DNA from 2 places in the Microbulbifer zhoushanensis genome. Region 1 is predicted to be linked to the other one. Evidence: predicted binding sites of a transcription regulator. Region 1 holds the regulator's gene; the other holds the start of a gene.
The links. The regulator sigma-54, encoded in region 1, starts transcription at its own class of promoters, with help from an activator protein. The targets are predictions, from matches to a motif close to TGGCACANNNNTTGCNNT.
Positions count from the first base shown of each region.

Region 2: a site for sigma-54 is predicted at 2,190-2,207, ahead of glnL (nitrogen regulation protein NR(II)). Genes of this name have one in related genera too.

Region 1 is NZ_JAJSAO010000004.1:206,518-214,443, reverse strand. Features, by position in the region: gene mgtE (magnesium transporter) at 1-1,113, opposite strand, end outside; gene LVD10_RS09625 (HPr family phosphocarrier protein) at 1,226-1,495, opposite strand; gene rapZ (RNase adapter RapZ) at 1,523-2,383, opposite strand; gene ptsN (PTS IIA-like nitrogen regulatory protein PtsN) at 2,559-3,020, opposite strand; gene hpf (ribosome hibernation-promoting factor, HPF/YfiA family) at 3,024-3,317, opposite strand; gene LVD10_RS09605 (RNA polymerase factor sigma-54) at 3,545-5,020, opposite strand; gene lptB (LPS export ABC transporter ATP-binding protein) at 5,213-5,938, opposite strand; gene lptA (lipopolysaccharide transport periplasmic protein LptA) at 6,025-6,588, opposite strand; gene lptC (LPS export ABC transporter periplasmic protein LptC) at 6,575-7,141, opposite strand; gene LVD10_RS09585 (KdsC family phosphatase) at 7,141-7,692, opposite strand; gene LVD10_RS09580 (KpsF/GutQ family sugar-phosphate isomerase) at 7,736-7,926, opposite strand, start outside.
Region 2 is NZ_JAJSAO010000002.1:240,544-248,469, reverse strand. Features, by position in the region: gene glnA (glutamate--ammonia ligase) at 1-1,195, shown strand, start outside; gene LVD10_RS04615 (DUF4124 domain-containing protein) at 1,325-2,020, shown strand; gene glnL (nitrogen regulation protein NR(II)) at 2,292-3,356, shown strand; gene glnG (nitrogen regulation protein NR(I)) at 3,380-4,792, shown strand; gene LVD10_RS04600 (GNAT family N-acetyltransferase) at 4,921-5,403, shown strand; gene LVD10_RS04595 (DUF2784 domain-containing protein) at 5,430-5,837, shown strand; gene LVD10_RS04590 (peroxiredoxin) at 5,909-6,427, opposite strand; gene LVD10_RS04585 (sialate O-acetylesterase) at 6,601-7,347, shown strand; gene LVD10_RS04580 (bestrophin-like domain) at 7,410-7,926, shown strand, end outside.

The sequences.
Region 1 (7,926 bases):
GAGCACCGCGGAGCCGAGCTCCCGCGTCAACAGCCAGCTGAGGTTGCTGCGCCCGATCTGGCCCAGGGCCATGCCGCGGATCACCACGGTCAGGGTCTGGCTACCGGCAACGCCACCCATGCTGGCCACGATGGGCATCAGTACAGCCAGCGCCACCACCTTGTCGATGGTGCCCTGGAACAGGTTGATGACCCAGGACGCGAGCAGGGCGGTAAGCAGGTTGATACCCAGCCAGACCGCCCGCCGCGGGGCAGTGCGGCGCACGGTGGCGAAGGTGTCCTCTTCCTCGTCGAGACCGGCCATGCTCATCAGTGAGTGGTCGGCATCCTCGCGGATCACGTCAACCACGTCGTCAATGGTAATACGCCCCAGCAGGCGGTTGTTGTCATCCACCACCGGCGCGGTAATCCAGTCGTATTTCTCAAACAGCCGCGCCACCTCGGTATCGGGAAAGTCCGCTGGAATGGGCTCTACATCGGTGTTCATCACCTCGCGCACGGTGACCGAGGGATCGGTGGTAAGCAGCCGCGAGAGCGGCAGCAGGCCAATGTACTGGTCCCTGCGGTTGACCACGAACAGGGTGTCGGTGGAGGGCGGCAACTGCTCGTGGCGGCGCAGGTAGCGAAACACCACGTCGAGGGTCAGGTTGGGACGCACGGAAATGGTATCCGTGTCCATCAGGCCGCCGGCGGTCTCCTCATCGAAGGCCAGCACCCGCTCGACTCGCAGGCGATCGGCCTCGGTCATGGCGGCGAGCACCTCGCCCATGACCCGCTCGGGGAGTTGCTGCAGGATATCGGCGACGTCGTCGGCGTCGAGGCCCTCCATCGCAGCGACCATTTCCTCGGTGTCCATGGTGGCGAGGATCTGGCTTTTCACCTCGTATGACAGCTCGGGCAGCACCTCGCCTTCGACCTCGGGGTCGACCAGTTTCCAGAGCACCTGGCGAATCCGGGGTGGGGAGCTTTCCAGCAGCTGGGCAATACTCTGCGGCGACAGGGTGTGCAGCATGCGCTGCACCTCGCGGCCGGTGCCACTGTCCAGGGCGGCAAACAACTCACTGAGCTGGTTCTGCGCGCGGAACTGGATTTCAGCTGGTGGCGGGTTGGACACGGCGTTTCCTTACTGCACTGAGAGGTTCGGGGTCGGGCGGCGTTCGGGGGCCGCAGGGAGGGGATTTTATGCCTATCGGTGCCGTGCTGCCAGCGGGGCAGTGGGCGCGGGATTACTCGCCCTCGCCAAAGCGGTCGTTGATCAGGGTGGTGATGGCTTCCAGTGCGGCTTCCTCATCGCCACCTGTGGCCTCCAGCTCCAGTTCCACTCCCTTGCCCGCGGCCAGTAGCATCAGTGCCATTACGCTCTTGCCGTCGACGCACTTGCCCTGGCAGTGGACGCGGATGTCAGCGGAAAACCGGGCTGAGGTCTGCGCGAACTTGCTGGCGGCGCGGGCGTGGAGGCCCAGCTTGTTGATGATGGTCAGGCGGCACTTCTGCATGGCGGTGTCGCGTTCTCCGTCTATACGTTACGGCTGCTGTTCGCGATGGCGAACCTGGATATTATCGAATTGGCCGGCAAACGTCCTGGCCAGCTGCTCAACCATGTATACGGAACGATGGCGACCGCCGGTGCAGCCGACAGCGACACAGGTATAGCTGCGGTTGCTCTGCTGGTAGGAGGGCAGCCAGCGCCCGAGGAAGCTGGTAATGTCCCGCTGCATCTCGCCGGTTTCCTCGTGGGAACGCAGGAATTCAACCACTTCCGGGTCCAGGCCGGTCTTATGGCGCAGTTCGGCAACCCAGTAGGGGTTGGGCAGGCAGCGCAGGTCAAACACCAGGTCCGCATCAACCGGTACCCCGTGCTTGAAGCCGAAAGACTGGAACAGGATCGCCATGCCAGGAGAGTCGCGCCCGACAACCCGGGTCTTAACCTGGTCGCGCAGCTGGTGCAGGCTCAGGCTGCTGGTATCGATCACCAGGTCGGCCATGCCGGCCAGCGGGGCCAGTAATTCCTTTTCCCGGTTCAGGGCTTCCAGCAGGTGGGTGCGGTTGTCGCTGAGCGGGTGCTTGCGCCGGGTTTCACTGAAACGCTGGACCAGCACGGGAGAGCGCGCGTCCAGGTATATGACGTCGCACTGGATGCCGCTTTCGCGTAATTCATCGATAACCCGGGGTGCCTGTTGCACGTCCTGCCAGAGGTTGCGGGCATCGATCCCCAGGGCCAGCCGGGCGCTCTCCACACGCGGCTGCTCCTGGACCCTGCGCACGAGCTCCGGCAGCAGGCTGGCGGGCAGGTTGTCGATACAGTTGAAGCCGACGTCTTCCAGCAGTTGCAGGGCTGAACTCTTGCCGGAGCCGGAGCGGCCGCTGATGATCACCAGGCGCATAAGTTTCGAGGTCCGTTTCGTAATGTTTGATCGACTGCCGGCCGTTTGCTACCTGCCCGGGCAAGAGCGACCGGCGGGCTTCCGGTCGCATTGGCCAATGATCCGCCATTGCGGCGTCCGGCACAACGATAACGGATGTTTGTGAAGGATCGCAGTGGGACGGCGCTGGTGTGCTTCAGGCTGCGGCAGCGCTGTCGATGGCCAGGGCGTAGAGCTCGTCGCTGGAGTCCGCCTGGCGGAGCTTCTCCCTGACCCTGCTGTCGTTAAACAGGGCGGCGATTTCCGCCAGGGTGTCCAGGTGTTCCTGCTCCGCGTTTTCCGGCACCAGCAGGGCGAATAGCAGGTCGACCGGCTGGCGGTCGGCAGCATCGAAATCGATCGCCGGCTCAGTGGTGCACAGTACACCAATGGCCTCCTGGCAGCCCGGCAGGCGGCAGTGGGGGATGGCGACACCATCCCCGATGCCGGTGGAGCCCAGCCGCTCGCGCGCGATCATCTGGTTGAAAATCGTGTCTGCGTCCAGGTGTGGATACTGCTCGGCTATCGCCTGGGCAATATTCAGCAAGAGCTTCTTTTTGCTGCTGCCCGCCACCCGGCAAAGGCTGAGGCTGGGCGAGAGTAATGCTTCCAATGTCATAGCTTAACGATGGGCTCGCAACTTCTCTTTGTGTTTTATCAGCTGGCGATCGAGCTTGTCCGTGAGGGCGTCAATTGCCGCGTACATATCATCCGCTTCCGAATCCGCAAAGATCTCCCGCCCATTGACGTGAAACAGTGCCTCGGCGCGCTGTATTTCTTTCTTTTCCATTGACAGGGTTACCTGTCCCGTCGTGATCAGGTCATTGTGGTGGGAGAGTTTATCCAGTTTTTCGAGACAATAATCGCGAAGGGCTGAAGTCACTTCCAGGTGGCGGCCACTGATGTTGACTTGCATGGAATTCTCCTGTTCGAGTGCATCGAAAGCGCGGTTTGAACCGGCAGCACCCCCTGTCAGGGCGGCAACCCTACTAGGAAGTACGCCAGATTGGAAGGATACACTCAAACTTGAGGTATTGGTTGCGGGCCGCGTGGGATTGCATGCCCGGCAAGTGGTGGTGACCGTATTTTTCGATGGGGTCAGGTTGCGCCGCTAGGGCCCGGTTGGCGGGGCCTGCAGTGGTCTCAGATCAGGCGCTTGCGCTCACTGGAAGAGGGTATGCCCATGGATTCGCGATATTTGGCGACCGTGCGGCGGGCAACCTTGATTCCCTGGTTGGCCAGCTCCTGGGTGATCTTGTTATCGGACAGGGGCTTGCGTGGCTGCTCGGCGTCGACCAGCTTGCGGATCAGTGCGCGGATCGCGGTAGACGAGGCATCCTCACCGGAATTGGTGCTGACGTGGCTGGAAAAGAAGTATTTGAGCTCAAAGACCCCGCGGGGTGTGAACATATACTTTTGCGTGGTGACCCGTGAAATAGTGGACTCGTGCATGCCCACGGTTTCAGCAATATCCGCCAGCACCATGGGTTTCATTCCCTCGGGGCCCTGCTCGAAAAAGCCCTGCTGTTTCTCGACGATGCTCGAGGCCACCTTGAGCAGGGTCTCATTGCGGCTCTGCAGGCTCTTGAGGAACCAGCGTGCCTCCTGCAGGTGATCGCGCAGGAAGTTGTTATCGGCGGAGTTGTCCGCGCGTTTGATCATGGAGGCATAACCGGCATGGATGCGCAGGCGCGGGGTGGTTTCCGGGTTCAGCTCCACCTGCCAGCGTTGCTGGCGCCGGGTTACGATCACATCCGGTACGACATATTGCGGCTCATCGCCGCCAAAGGCCTCGCCCGGGTGCGGGTTGAGCGACTGGATCAGCCGCATCACTTCACCCAGTTGGGCCTCATTCAGCCGGGTGCGGCGCCCCAGCTGGCGAAAGTCGCGTTTACCCAGCAGGTCCAGGTGCAAGTCGACGATGGCCTGGGCCTCGGCGAGCCAGGGGGTCTCGGCGGGCATCTGCAGCAGCTGCAGCAGCAGGGACTCGCGCAGGTCGCGCGCCGCACATCCGGCGGGCTCAAACTGCTGGATGGTTTTCAGGACCGCCAGGATTTCATCCTCACCGACCTCCAGCGCCTCGGCCAGCTCCGCCAGTGGCGACTGCAGGAAGCCCCGGGTATCGATCGCGTCGATCAGGGTTTCAGCAATCAGTTTGTCGTGCCGGGAGAGTGGGGTGAGGTTCAGCTGCCACAGCAGGTGGTCGTGGAGGCTTTCGGAGGTGGCATTGCGCTGCTCCAGCAGGTTGTCCTCGCCGGTCGGGCCGCTGTAGCTGCCACCGCTGTAGATGTCATCCCAGTGGGTATCGACCGGCAGGTCGTCGGGAATGTCGTTGTTCCATTCGCTCTCGCTCGCGGCATCTGTACCGGATTCGCTGGCGCTGGCCGTGCGGTCATCGGGCCCGGGGGTCGGGTGATCCTCGCCCTTGGCCTCATCCGCGGAGGCTTCATGTTCGCCATGCTCCCCGGTATCGGTCTCCAGCAGCGGGTTGCTGTCCAGGGCCGACTGGACCTCCTGTTGCAGGTCGAGCGTCGACAGTTGCAGGAGGCGAATCGCCTGCTGCAGCTGCGGGGTCATCGTCAGCTGGGTGCCGAGCTTGAGCTGGAGGGATTGCTTCATACAGGGTAGAGAACCGCTAGAACGAAATATTCTTCCGAATTTCGATAAGGCGGCAGACTAACCTGCTGTGGGCGCGATTACAAGCAATAAGTGTGCCGAAAATGATGACCGTATTGCCTCCGCCGGCGATGGAGGTGACAGATATGCAGATTGCCCCCTCTGCCTAGGACGGTTTTCGGCGCCCGGTCCGCATCAGATGGTGAATTCGTGGCCCAGGTAAACCTCGCGTACCTGCTGGTTGGAGAGCACCTCATCCGGTGCGCCGGCGGCGATGATGTGGCCTTCGCTGACGATATAGGCGGTCTCACAAATGGACAGGGTCTCGCGCACGTTGTGGTCAGTGATCAGGACGCCAATGCCACGCTGGCGCAGGTGCTGGATGATCTGCTTGATATCGTTGACCGAAATGGGATCGACGCCGGCAAAGGGTTCGTCGAGCAGGACGAATGCCGGATCGGTGGCCAGGGCTCGCGCAATCTCCACCCGGCGTCGCTCGCCGCCGGACAGGGACATGCCCAGGCTGCCGGAGATGTGGGTGATATTGAATTCGTTCAGCAGCTCATCGGCCCGCTCCTGCCGCTGCGCCCGGGTAAGGTCCTTGCGGGTCTCGAGGATGGCGAGAATGTTGTCGCGGACGCTGAGGCGGCGAAATACCGAGGCCTCCTGCGGCAGGTAGCCGATGCCCTTGCGGGCCCGGCCGTGCATGGATAACCGCGTGATGTCTTCTTCATCGATCAGCACCTGGCCCGCGTCCGCGCGCACCAGGCCGGCGATCATGTAGAAGCAGGTGGTTTTGCCGGCCCCATTGGGGCCCAGCAGGCCCACGACCTGGCCGCTCGATACGCTGACGGATACGTCCCGTACGACTTTGCGCTTCTTGTACTGTTTGGCGAGGTGTAACGCCTGTAGCGTTGGCATACTGAATTCCTGCTGGGCGCGAGATGCCGTGGCGGCATCCCGCGCTGGATCTGGGGATTGCGAGGCGCGGCCCCGGTGGGAAGGGGTTACTGGCCTTCCGTCGAATCCTTGTTATCTTCTGCGCTGTCGGCCGGGGCTGTCCCTTCGGGCTTGCGCTCCGGTTTCCAGATCATCTCGACCCGGCCGTCGCCAGATTGGCCCTGGGCCTGCATTTTTTCGCTGTTGAGGTCATAGTCGATCCGCTCTGCGGCCAGGGTGTTGCCGTCACGGTCCACGTGGGCGTTGCCAGTCAGCTGCAGTTCGTCGGAGTTGACCTTGAACTCGATGCGGCGCGCGCGGGCCTTGACCAGGTTCTGGCTCTGTTGCATCTGTTGCTGGAAGTGGGCCGGATTGCCGGTGGCGATGACGCGGCGGATCTCCCCTTCCGGGTTGCCGTGTACTTCCACGCGATCGGCGCGGATCTGCAGCGAGCCCTGGGTGATGACCACGTTGCCGCTGTAGACCGACAGGTTCTTGCCGCGGTTGGCTTCCAGTTTCTGCGCATTGACCTTGACCGGCTGTTGGCGGTCGGCCGGCAGTGCTGTGGCGTGCATTCCCTGCAGCAGTAGCGTAGTAGCTGCCAGGGCGCACAGGAAGTTATTGAGTTTCATAGGTGCTTTCCACCTCGGAGAGTATCTCTACCCGGTCTTGTTTCAGGAAGGCGCGCAGGCCTTTTCCCTGCGTCCGGTTCGGGCCGGCGGCAATAGTAACAAGTTTGTCTGTTTCCGCGTATTCCTGGCGGGGCTTGATGGTGATTTTCTCGGTATCCAGTACGATGCCGCCGGGCTCCGGGAGTTCATTGATATGCACGTCGCCGCGCAGGACCACCCGTTCGCCATTGTTAAAGGCCACCCCGGTCCGTGACTCCGTGCGCCACTTGGGTTGGTCTCCCTGGAAAAACAGGATGCGTGGCTCCTTCAGGTTGGCGCGGTCACTGCGGGCATACTGGAAGAAAGTAATCCGCTCCGCGTCCACCCGATAGGCCAGGTTGCCCTCCAGGTTAAAGTGGCGTGTGCGTGCATCGCGGATCACCAGGTCCGGGGCGCGTTTGTGCTGTTTCGGGGTCGGGCGCTTGCCCAGCAGCTCCGGGGGTGGGCTCTCGGCGAACCAGGCGGCGACGCTGATCAGGGCCACGATCACAAACAGGGGGAGCCAGGTCCGCATCAGTACTCCCCGATATACGGTGCCAACGCGGCGGCGAAGGTGCCCTGGACATGCATAATGCGGTCGCAGACCTCGCGTACTGCGCCTTCACCGCCGCGGCTGCTGGTGACCCAGATCGCCCGCTCACGCACCGGTGATGCGGCATTGGGGACCGAGATGGGGCAGCCGATGCGAGTCATTACCAGCAGGTCCGGGTAATCATCACCGACATAGGCAATGTCCTCCAGTCGGCAGCTGTCCCCGTCGAGCAGCTCCTGCAGGGCGGCAAACTTGTCTTCGCGACCCTGGATCAGTTTGTGGATGCCCAGGTCGTGGGCCCGGCGCTCCACCACACTGCTGCGACGCCCGGTAATGATCGCCACCTGGACGCCGGACTTTTGCAGCATCTTGATGCCGTGGCCATCCAGCGTATTGAAGGTTTTCAGTTCATTGCCGCTGTTGTCGAAATACAGGCGGCCATCGGTGAGGACGCCATCGACGTCCAGGACCAGCCAGCGCACCTGCGCCAGTTTGCGGTCGATTTTCTCTTGCTGCTTTTCGCTGGAACTCACAGTTTCTTGTCCTTCTCTCATTCAGTCGCAGGCAGTCGTGGGATCAGATTACGCCGGCGCGCAGTATATCGTGCATATGCAGCAGGCCGATGGGGTGGCGGGCGCTGTCTTCCACCACCAGCGCGGTGATCTTGTTATCTTCCATTATCCGCAGTGCCTCGGCGGCGAGGGTGTCGGCGGAGACTGTTTTCGGGCGCCGGCTCATGACCACGTCCATGGTGGCCTTGTCCAGTT
Region 2 (7,926 bases), on a different contig from region 1:
CGAGGCCTCTTTCCTGGACCCGTTCACCGATGAGCCCACTGTGATCGTGCGCTGCAACATCGTCGAGCCGTCCACCGGCCAGGGCTACGAGCGCGACCCGCGTTCCATCGCCCTGCGCGCCGAGGAATACCTGAAGTCCACTGGCCTGGGCGACACCGCGCTGTTCGGCCCGGAGCCCGAGTTCTTCGTATTCGACGACATCACCTGGGGTGCCGAGATGGGCGGTGCCTTCTACAAGATCAACTCCGAGGAAGCGGCCTGGTCCTCCAGCATGCCGCACCCGGAAGGCAATATCGGCCACCGCCCGGGCGTCAAGGGCGGTTACTTCCCGGTACCGCCGGTCGACTCACTACACGACGTGCGTGCCGCCATGTGTTCCGCCATGGAGCAGATGGGCCTGCACGTTGAAGTGCACCACCACGAAGTGGGTACCGCTGGCCAGTGTGAAATCGGCGTTGGCGCCAACACCCTGACCAAGAAGGCGGACGAGGTGCAGATCCTCAAGTACGCGGTGCACAATGTTGCGCACGCCTACGGCAAGACTGCCACCTTCATGCCCAAGCCGCTGGTAGGCGACAACGGTTCCGGCATGCACATCCACATGTCCTTCAGCAAGGACGGCGTGAACCAGTTTGCCGGTGACGGCTATTCCGGCCTGTCCGAGACCGCCCTGTACTACATCGGTGGTGTCATCAAGCATGCGCGCGCCATCAACGCGTTCGCCAACGCCTCGACCAACTCCTACAAGCGCCTGGTGCCGGGCTTCGAGGCGCCGGTGATCCTGGCTTACTCCGCGCGCAACCGCTCTGCGTCCATCCGCATTCCGTACGTTGCCTCCCCGAAAGGCAAGCGCATCGAGGCCCGCTTCCCGGACCCGACCGCCAACCCGTACCTGGTGTTCGCCGCCATGCTGATGGCCGGCCTGGACGGCATCAAGAACAAGATCCACCCCGGCGACCCGGCCGACAAGGACCTGTACGACCTGCCGGCGGAAGAAGTGGCCGAGTACCCGACCGTTGCCTCCAGCCTGGAAATGGCCCTGGATGCCCTGGACGCGGACCGCGCCTTCCTGACCGAGGGCGGCGTATTCTCCGACGACGCCATCGATGCCTACATCGAGCTGAAGCGTGAGGAAGTGGAGCGCCTGAACATGACCACTCACCCGGTCGAGTTCGACATGTACTACTCCGTATAAGCGCCCTCACGCAATCCGCGTGTCAAGAAAGCCCGTACCGTCTGGTACGGGCTTTTTTATTGGGGGTAAACTAGCCTTCACCTAATGAAGCCCCGCCATTTTGCGGGCATGCCGGAGGCAGGAGTGCCAATGCGCAGATACCACACCATCACCGGCGCTGTCGTCGCAACCTTTGCCGCAGCGGCCCTCATGTTCGCCACTGCCGGGGCGCTGGCGGGCGGTTCGGGGGAAGATGACGCCAGCGGCGGCAAGGCGATCTACAAGACCGTGGGCCCGGATGGCAAGGTGACCTTCACCGATGTACCGCCGGAAGACGGCAAGGCGGAACGTATCAGGCTGGCTCCCACCAACGTGCAGCCGATCGTGCGGCCGCGCCCCATGCCCACGCGCAAGCTGTCACCCAATGACCGGCGCGAACGCGACAGGCCCCTGGGCCCTATCAACTTCGCCATCGTCAGTCCCCAGAGTGGCGCCACCATTCCCCCGGGACAGCGCTTGATCGTCTTGCGGGTGGCCATCGACCCGGCGCCTCCCGGCGGTTACCGCTTTTTCGCCGTAGTCGACGGCCGGCCGTGGCAGGGCAGTTCCAGTGGCAACAGCCTGGATATCTCCGCACTGGAGCGGGGCACTCACGATATCCAGGCCGTGCTTACCGATCCCGACGGCCAGGTGCTGGCGCGCTCCCAGCCCATCACCATCTTCGTCAAGCGCCCGGGCGGCACCCTGCCGGACAACCCCTCCCCGCAGGCGGTGCCCGCGCCCCAGGCACCCACGGCGCCGGGCGTGCCCCAGTCAACCAGCCAGTCCCGGCGCTCTCGCAACTGAAGGCGGCCCGCTTTCTCCCGCCCGGCTGACCGGGCGGGCGCACTTCCACACCAAAATGATGCGCCTGCACTGGCGTTTTTTTGATCTATGCACCACAATGGTGCGCTCGAGGGCTGGCTATTGCCTGCCTGCCCCCGGAACTCACCGCACTCACTATCGTGCGCCATTTTGGTTTGCTTCTTGCACTGTCTTAAACAGTGCTGGCGGGCACCGCGACCTCAGGGTACGCCGTGCCCCAGAACCGCCCGCTGAATGACCCCGGGACTTTTGCATGTTGAATGACCGCCAGTTGCGTCAACTGTTGGACAACCTTTCCGCCGCAGTACTGGTGCTGGATGAGCGCCTGGCGCTCTGCTACCTGAACTCCGCTGCCGAGGACCTGCTGGCCGCATCCAGTGCCAGGGTCAGCGGGCAGCCGCTGGAAGAGGTCGTGCGGGAATCTGACGCCGCGCAGCGCGCCATGCGCGGGGCGCTGGTGAGCGGGCAGAAGTACACCGTGCGACGTGCCACCTGGCACCTGCACAACCTGGAAACCTGTACCGTCGATTACTCGGTGAGCCCGGTGGCGGAGCTGGGCCTGTTGCTGGTGGAAGTGCAGACCATGGACCGGCTGCTGCGGATTGCGCGGGAAGACGCCCTGATCGATGCCCAGGAAACCACCCGCAACCTGGTCCGCGGCATGGCCCACGAGGTGAAGAACCCCCTGGGCGGAATCCGCGGCGCGGCACAGCTGTTGCAGCGGGAGCTGCCGGACCCGGAGCTGGCGGAATATACGCAGATCATCATCGACGAGGCCGACCGCCTGCGGAACCTGGTGGATCGCCTGCTGGGGCCACGCCAGCCCGCCAATATGCAGCCCACCAATGTGCATGAGGTGCTCGAGCGGGTGGCGCAGCTGATCGACGCCGAGTGCGATGGGGAGCTGAGCATACGCCGTGACTACGACCCGTCGATCCCCGACCTGCCGGGCGACAGGGAACAGCTGATCCAGGCATTGCTCAATATTGCCCGCAACGCCATGCAGGCTGTCGACGAGAGCATCGGTTTGCCGGCGGGACAGATCGTGCTGCGCACGCGCATCCAGCGCCAGTTCACCATCGGCAAGCACCACTGCCCGCTGGTGTGCAGGATCGAAATTGAGGACAACGGCCCGGGTATCCCGGAAGACATCCGCGAGCGGATTTTCTTCCCGATGATTTCCGGGCGCGCGGAGGGCTCCGGGCTGGGGCTCTCTATTTCGCAAAACATCATCAACCAGCATCGCGGACTGATTAAGTGCGACAGCCAGGCGGGACAGAGTGTGTTCCAGATTTACCTGCCGCTGGAAACCGAATAAACGATTAGACACTGGGAAAGACCATGAGCAACCGCGTTTGGATCATTGACGACGACCGATCGATACGCTGGGTACTGGAGCGGGCCCTGACCCGGGCCGGTATCGAGACCAAGTGCTACGAGAGTGGTGACCGGGCACTGGACGATTTCTACAGCGACTCCCCCGATGTGGTAATCAGCGATATTCGCATGCCCGGTGCCGATGGCTTCAAGTTGTTGCAACGCTTCCAGAGCGAACGCCCGGCCCTGCCAATCATCATCATGACGGCACACTCCGACCTGGACAGCGCCGTGGCCGCCTACCAGGGCGGTGCCTTCGAATACCTGCCCAAGCCGTTCGACGTCGACGAGGCGGTGGCTGTGACCCGCCGTGCCCTGGCCCATGCCAGCGAGCAGCAGGGCGGTGAGCAGGTCAGCCTGGAAAACAGCCAGGCCAGCAAGGAGATTATCGGCGAGGCGCCGGCGATGCAGGAGGTGTTCCGCGCTATCGGTCGCCTGTCCCATTCCAATATCACCGTATTGATCAATGGCGAGTCCGGTACCGGTAAGGAACTGGTGGCCCAGGCGCTGCATAACCACAGCCCCCGCCGCAGCCAGCCCTTTATCGCGTTGAACATGGCCGCGATTCCGAAGGACCTGATGGAATCCGAACTGTTTGGCCATGAAAAGGGTGCCTTCACCGGTGCCGCCGCGCAACGTACCGGCCGCTTCGAGCAGGCCAATGGCGGCACATTGTTCCTTGATGAAATCGGCGATATGCCGCCGGAAACCCAGACCCGCCTGCTGCGGGTGCTGGCCGATGGTGAGTTCTACCGCGTGGGTGGCCACACCCCGGTCAAGGTGGATGTGCGCATCATTGCTGCCACCCACCAGGACCTGGAGCGACTGGTGGAGGAGCATAAATTCCGTGAGGACCTTTTCCACCGCCTCAATGTAATCCGCATCCATATTCCGCGCCTGTCTGACCGTCGCGAGGATATCCCGCGGCTGGTGCAGCATTTCTTTACCAGCGCCGCCAAGGACCTGGGGGTGGAGCCGAAGATCCTGCTGAAGGAGACCGAGGAATACCTCACCGGCCTCGACTGGCCCGGCAACGTGCGCCAGCTGGAGAATACCTGTCGCTGGATTACCGTAATGGCCTCCGGCCGCGAGGTGCATATTGAGGACCTGCCGCAGGAGCTGCACCAGCAGACCGCCGGCACCCAGGCCCCGCAGGACTGGCAGAAGGCACTGCGCCTGTGGGCCGACCAGGCCCTGGCCAATGGCCGCCGCGAGATCCTCAGTGAGGCGGTGCCCCAGTTCGAGCGCGCGCTGATCGAGATCGCACTCAAGCACACCGCAGGGCGCAAGCGCGATGCCGCCGAACTGCTGGGCTGGGGCCGCAACACGCTGACCCGCAAGCTGAAAGAGCTGGGCATGAACGGCGACTCCGAGTAGAGCCGTGCCAGTGGATGGCGTCAGTCATTAACCCTGAGAGGCCGCTTTCCGGAGCGGCCTCTTTACTTTCAGGCTATGGCCGAATTGCAGTGGCAAAGACTGAATTGAAAACGAGAGAAATCTTTTGAATGTATGTCGACCTGCAAACGGATGATTTATCGGATGGCGCGGTTATCGAATTACTGCGTGCGCACCTGGAAGATATGCGCAAATACTCTCCGGAGGCTAGCATTCATGCCCTCGATACAGGCAAGCTGAAAGATCCGCGTATGACTTTCTGGGCCGCCCGTGTCGATGGCCAGCTGGCCGGCTGCGGGGCCCTTCGGGAAATCTCGCCGCGGCTGGGCGAGATCAAGTCAATGAAAACCGGGTCAGCTTTCCTGAGAATGGGGATAGCCGCCCGGGTGCTTGAGGCAATCATGCGCGAGGCGCGGCGGCGTGGTTATACCCGGATCAGCCTGGAGACCGGCACGCATAACGCGTTTGAGCCGGCGGTTGCACTGTATAGAAAATATGGTTTTATCGAATGCGGACCATTTGCCGACTATGCGCCTGATCCCTACAGTAGGTTCCTGACCAGAGCCATCCGGGAGAAAACCGGGATGGTGTGACCGCCCGGGAAACTGCCTGGAAGCCAATGGAACCACAACTCCTCTATCGATTCGCCGCAGATCTCGTGCTGTTCCTGCACGTGCTCTTCGTTGCCTTTGTGGTCAGCGGCCTGCTGTTGATCCTGGTCGGGAGGCTGCGAGGCTGGGCCTGGGTGCACAATCCCTGGTTCCGCCTGGCGCACCTGATGGCAATCGGGGTCGTGGTTTTACAGGCGTGGCTGGGGGTGATCTGCCCGCTCACCACCTGGGAAATGGCATTGCGGGCGCGGGCCGGGGAAGTGACCTATACCGGCTCCTTTATCGCCCACTGGCTGGAAAGCATCCTCTACTACCGTGCCCCGGCCTGGGTCTTTGCGCTCTGTTACACGGTGTTTGGGCTGCTGGTGGTGCTCAGCTGGTTCTGGGTGCGACCGCGGCCATTCCGCCGCCGGTAAGCCAGCTCCTGTCGCGCTGGTGGTGCCAGGATACCGTGGCAGGAATTCCGGGATTCCTGCCACGGACAGGCTCAGCCGTTACGGGCCACACCCAGCTCCCCCAGGGTCTGCGCCATGTCCTCGGCGCTGGTGGCGGGCTTGATATCCCGATCGATCTTGAGGACCTTGCCGTCCTTGCCGATGTAGACAGTCACCCGTTTGGCGATGTTCAGCGCCGGCACCAGCACGTCATAGGCTTTTGCCACTTCCCCCTCGGGATCGCTGAGCAGCGGGAAGTCCGCTTTCTCTGCGGCGGCGAACTTCTTGTTGGTTTCCACCTCGTCAGTGCTCGCCATAAAGTAGGCCACGTCGTACTCACGGATCAGGTGGCCGTTTTCCGCCAGTGACTTGCACTCGATGGTGCAGCCCCTGGTGAACGCCTTTGGATACCAGGCGATGACCACCGCCCGCTTACCGCGAAAGTCGTCCAGGGAGTAGGTCTTGCCGTCGGAAGCCTCCAGGGTGAAGTCCGGGGCCGGCTGGCCCACTTCCAGGGCAAGCGCCGGCAGGCTTACCAGCGTGGCCAGCAGCAGGGTCAGTGCATGTCTCATCGAATTCTCCGGGTAGGTATTTACTGGATCGGGTGATGGCTATGCTAACGCGCCGGGAGCGGTGCTGCCATTGGCCGGGCTGGCACAGGCCCGGGACTTGAATTACATTCATACGCAAAACCCGGCACCCGGATTGGTGCCGCCGGCTATTTTCCAGGGACTGGAGGCACGGTATGCGTGCATTGCATTTCTTTGGCCTGGCTATCCTGTTGATTTCGGTGGCCGCGCCGCCGCAGGCACTGGCCGTCCAGGGCCAGCACCTGTTTATTCTCTCCGGCCAATCCAACATGGCCTGGCTCGATGCGGATGCTTTCTTCACACCGCTGGTGGCGGCAGAGTTTGGCCGGGATCGCATCCTCGTGGTCAAGGATGCCCAGGGAGGCCAGCCGATCCAGCGCTGGCTGGTGGCCCCGCAGAAGGGTATCGGGGATCCGGGCAAGCAGGTGGGTGACCTGTACCAGAGGTTGTTGCGCAAGGTTGGGCGCGCCACGCACGGGAAACACCTTGCGTCGGTAACTTTTGTCTGGATGCAGGGAGAGAATGACGCCAGGTTTGGTCGCAGCGCCGCCTACGGCCCTGCCCTCGGCACACTGGTGACACAACTGCAGCGGGACCTGGGACAGCCGCAGATCAATGTGGTGATCGGTCGCCTGAGCGATTACGGCCTGGCGCGTCGCAGTGCCGCCCACTGGCAGCGCATCCGCGAGATCCAGGTGCAGTTCGCTGAAAGCCGGCCCGGGGCGGCCTGGGTCGATACCGACGACCTGAACGATGGCTTGAACCGGGATGGCAGGCAGGTGGCCAATGACCTGCACTATTCCACCACCGGATACCGGGTCCTGGGTGAACGGTTTGCAAAGCGCGCGATCGAATTGATCCGTCGGGAGGGCGGGGGATTCCGGCCGGCTGCGCAGCCATAGTGCTTCCCACGGCAGCCGGCGCGCAGCTGGTCCAGAATAGTAAGAAGCTGCCGGAAGCCGTCATGACCTTCAATACTTTTTTTTCAAGTCTCCCGCTGTGGGGTGTCTGCGCCTTTGCCATCATGGTGGTGCTGGTGTCACTCGCCGCCGGCATGTTGCTGGGGCGTATACTCGCACGCGGCAACAAGGAGGTCAGCGAGGGCTCCATCGGCAGTATCGTCGCGGCCACCCTGGGCCTGCTGGCGTTTATGCTGGCGTTTACTTTCAATATGACAGCCGAACGCTTCGGTGCGCGCAAGGCCCTGTTGCTCGAAGAAATCAACGCCATCTCCACCGCTTACCTGCGGGCGGATTTTCTCGATGAGAAGGGCACGGCACGGGCACGGGAATTACTGGCCGAGTATGCGCAGGTCCGGGCGTTCGACCCGTATACCCTTGACGAGCGGGAATATCTGCGGGCACTGGCCCGTAGCGAGCAGATCCAGGCGTCCCTGTGGGCCCTGGTGGCGGAGCACGAATCCCGGGGTTATGGCGCGGGCGAGCTGAGGGCCTTTTACCAGCCCCTGAATGAGGTATTCG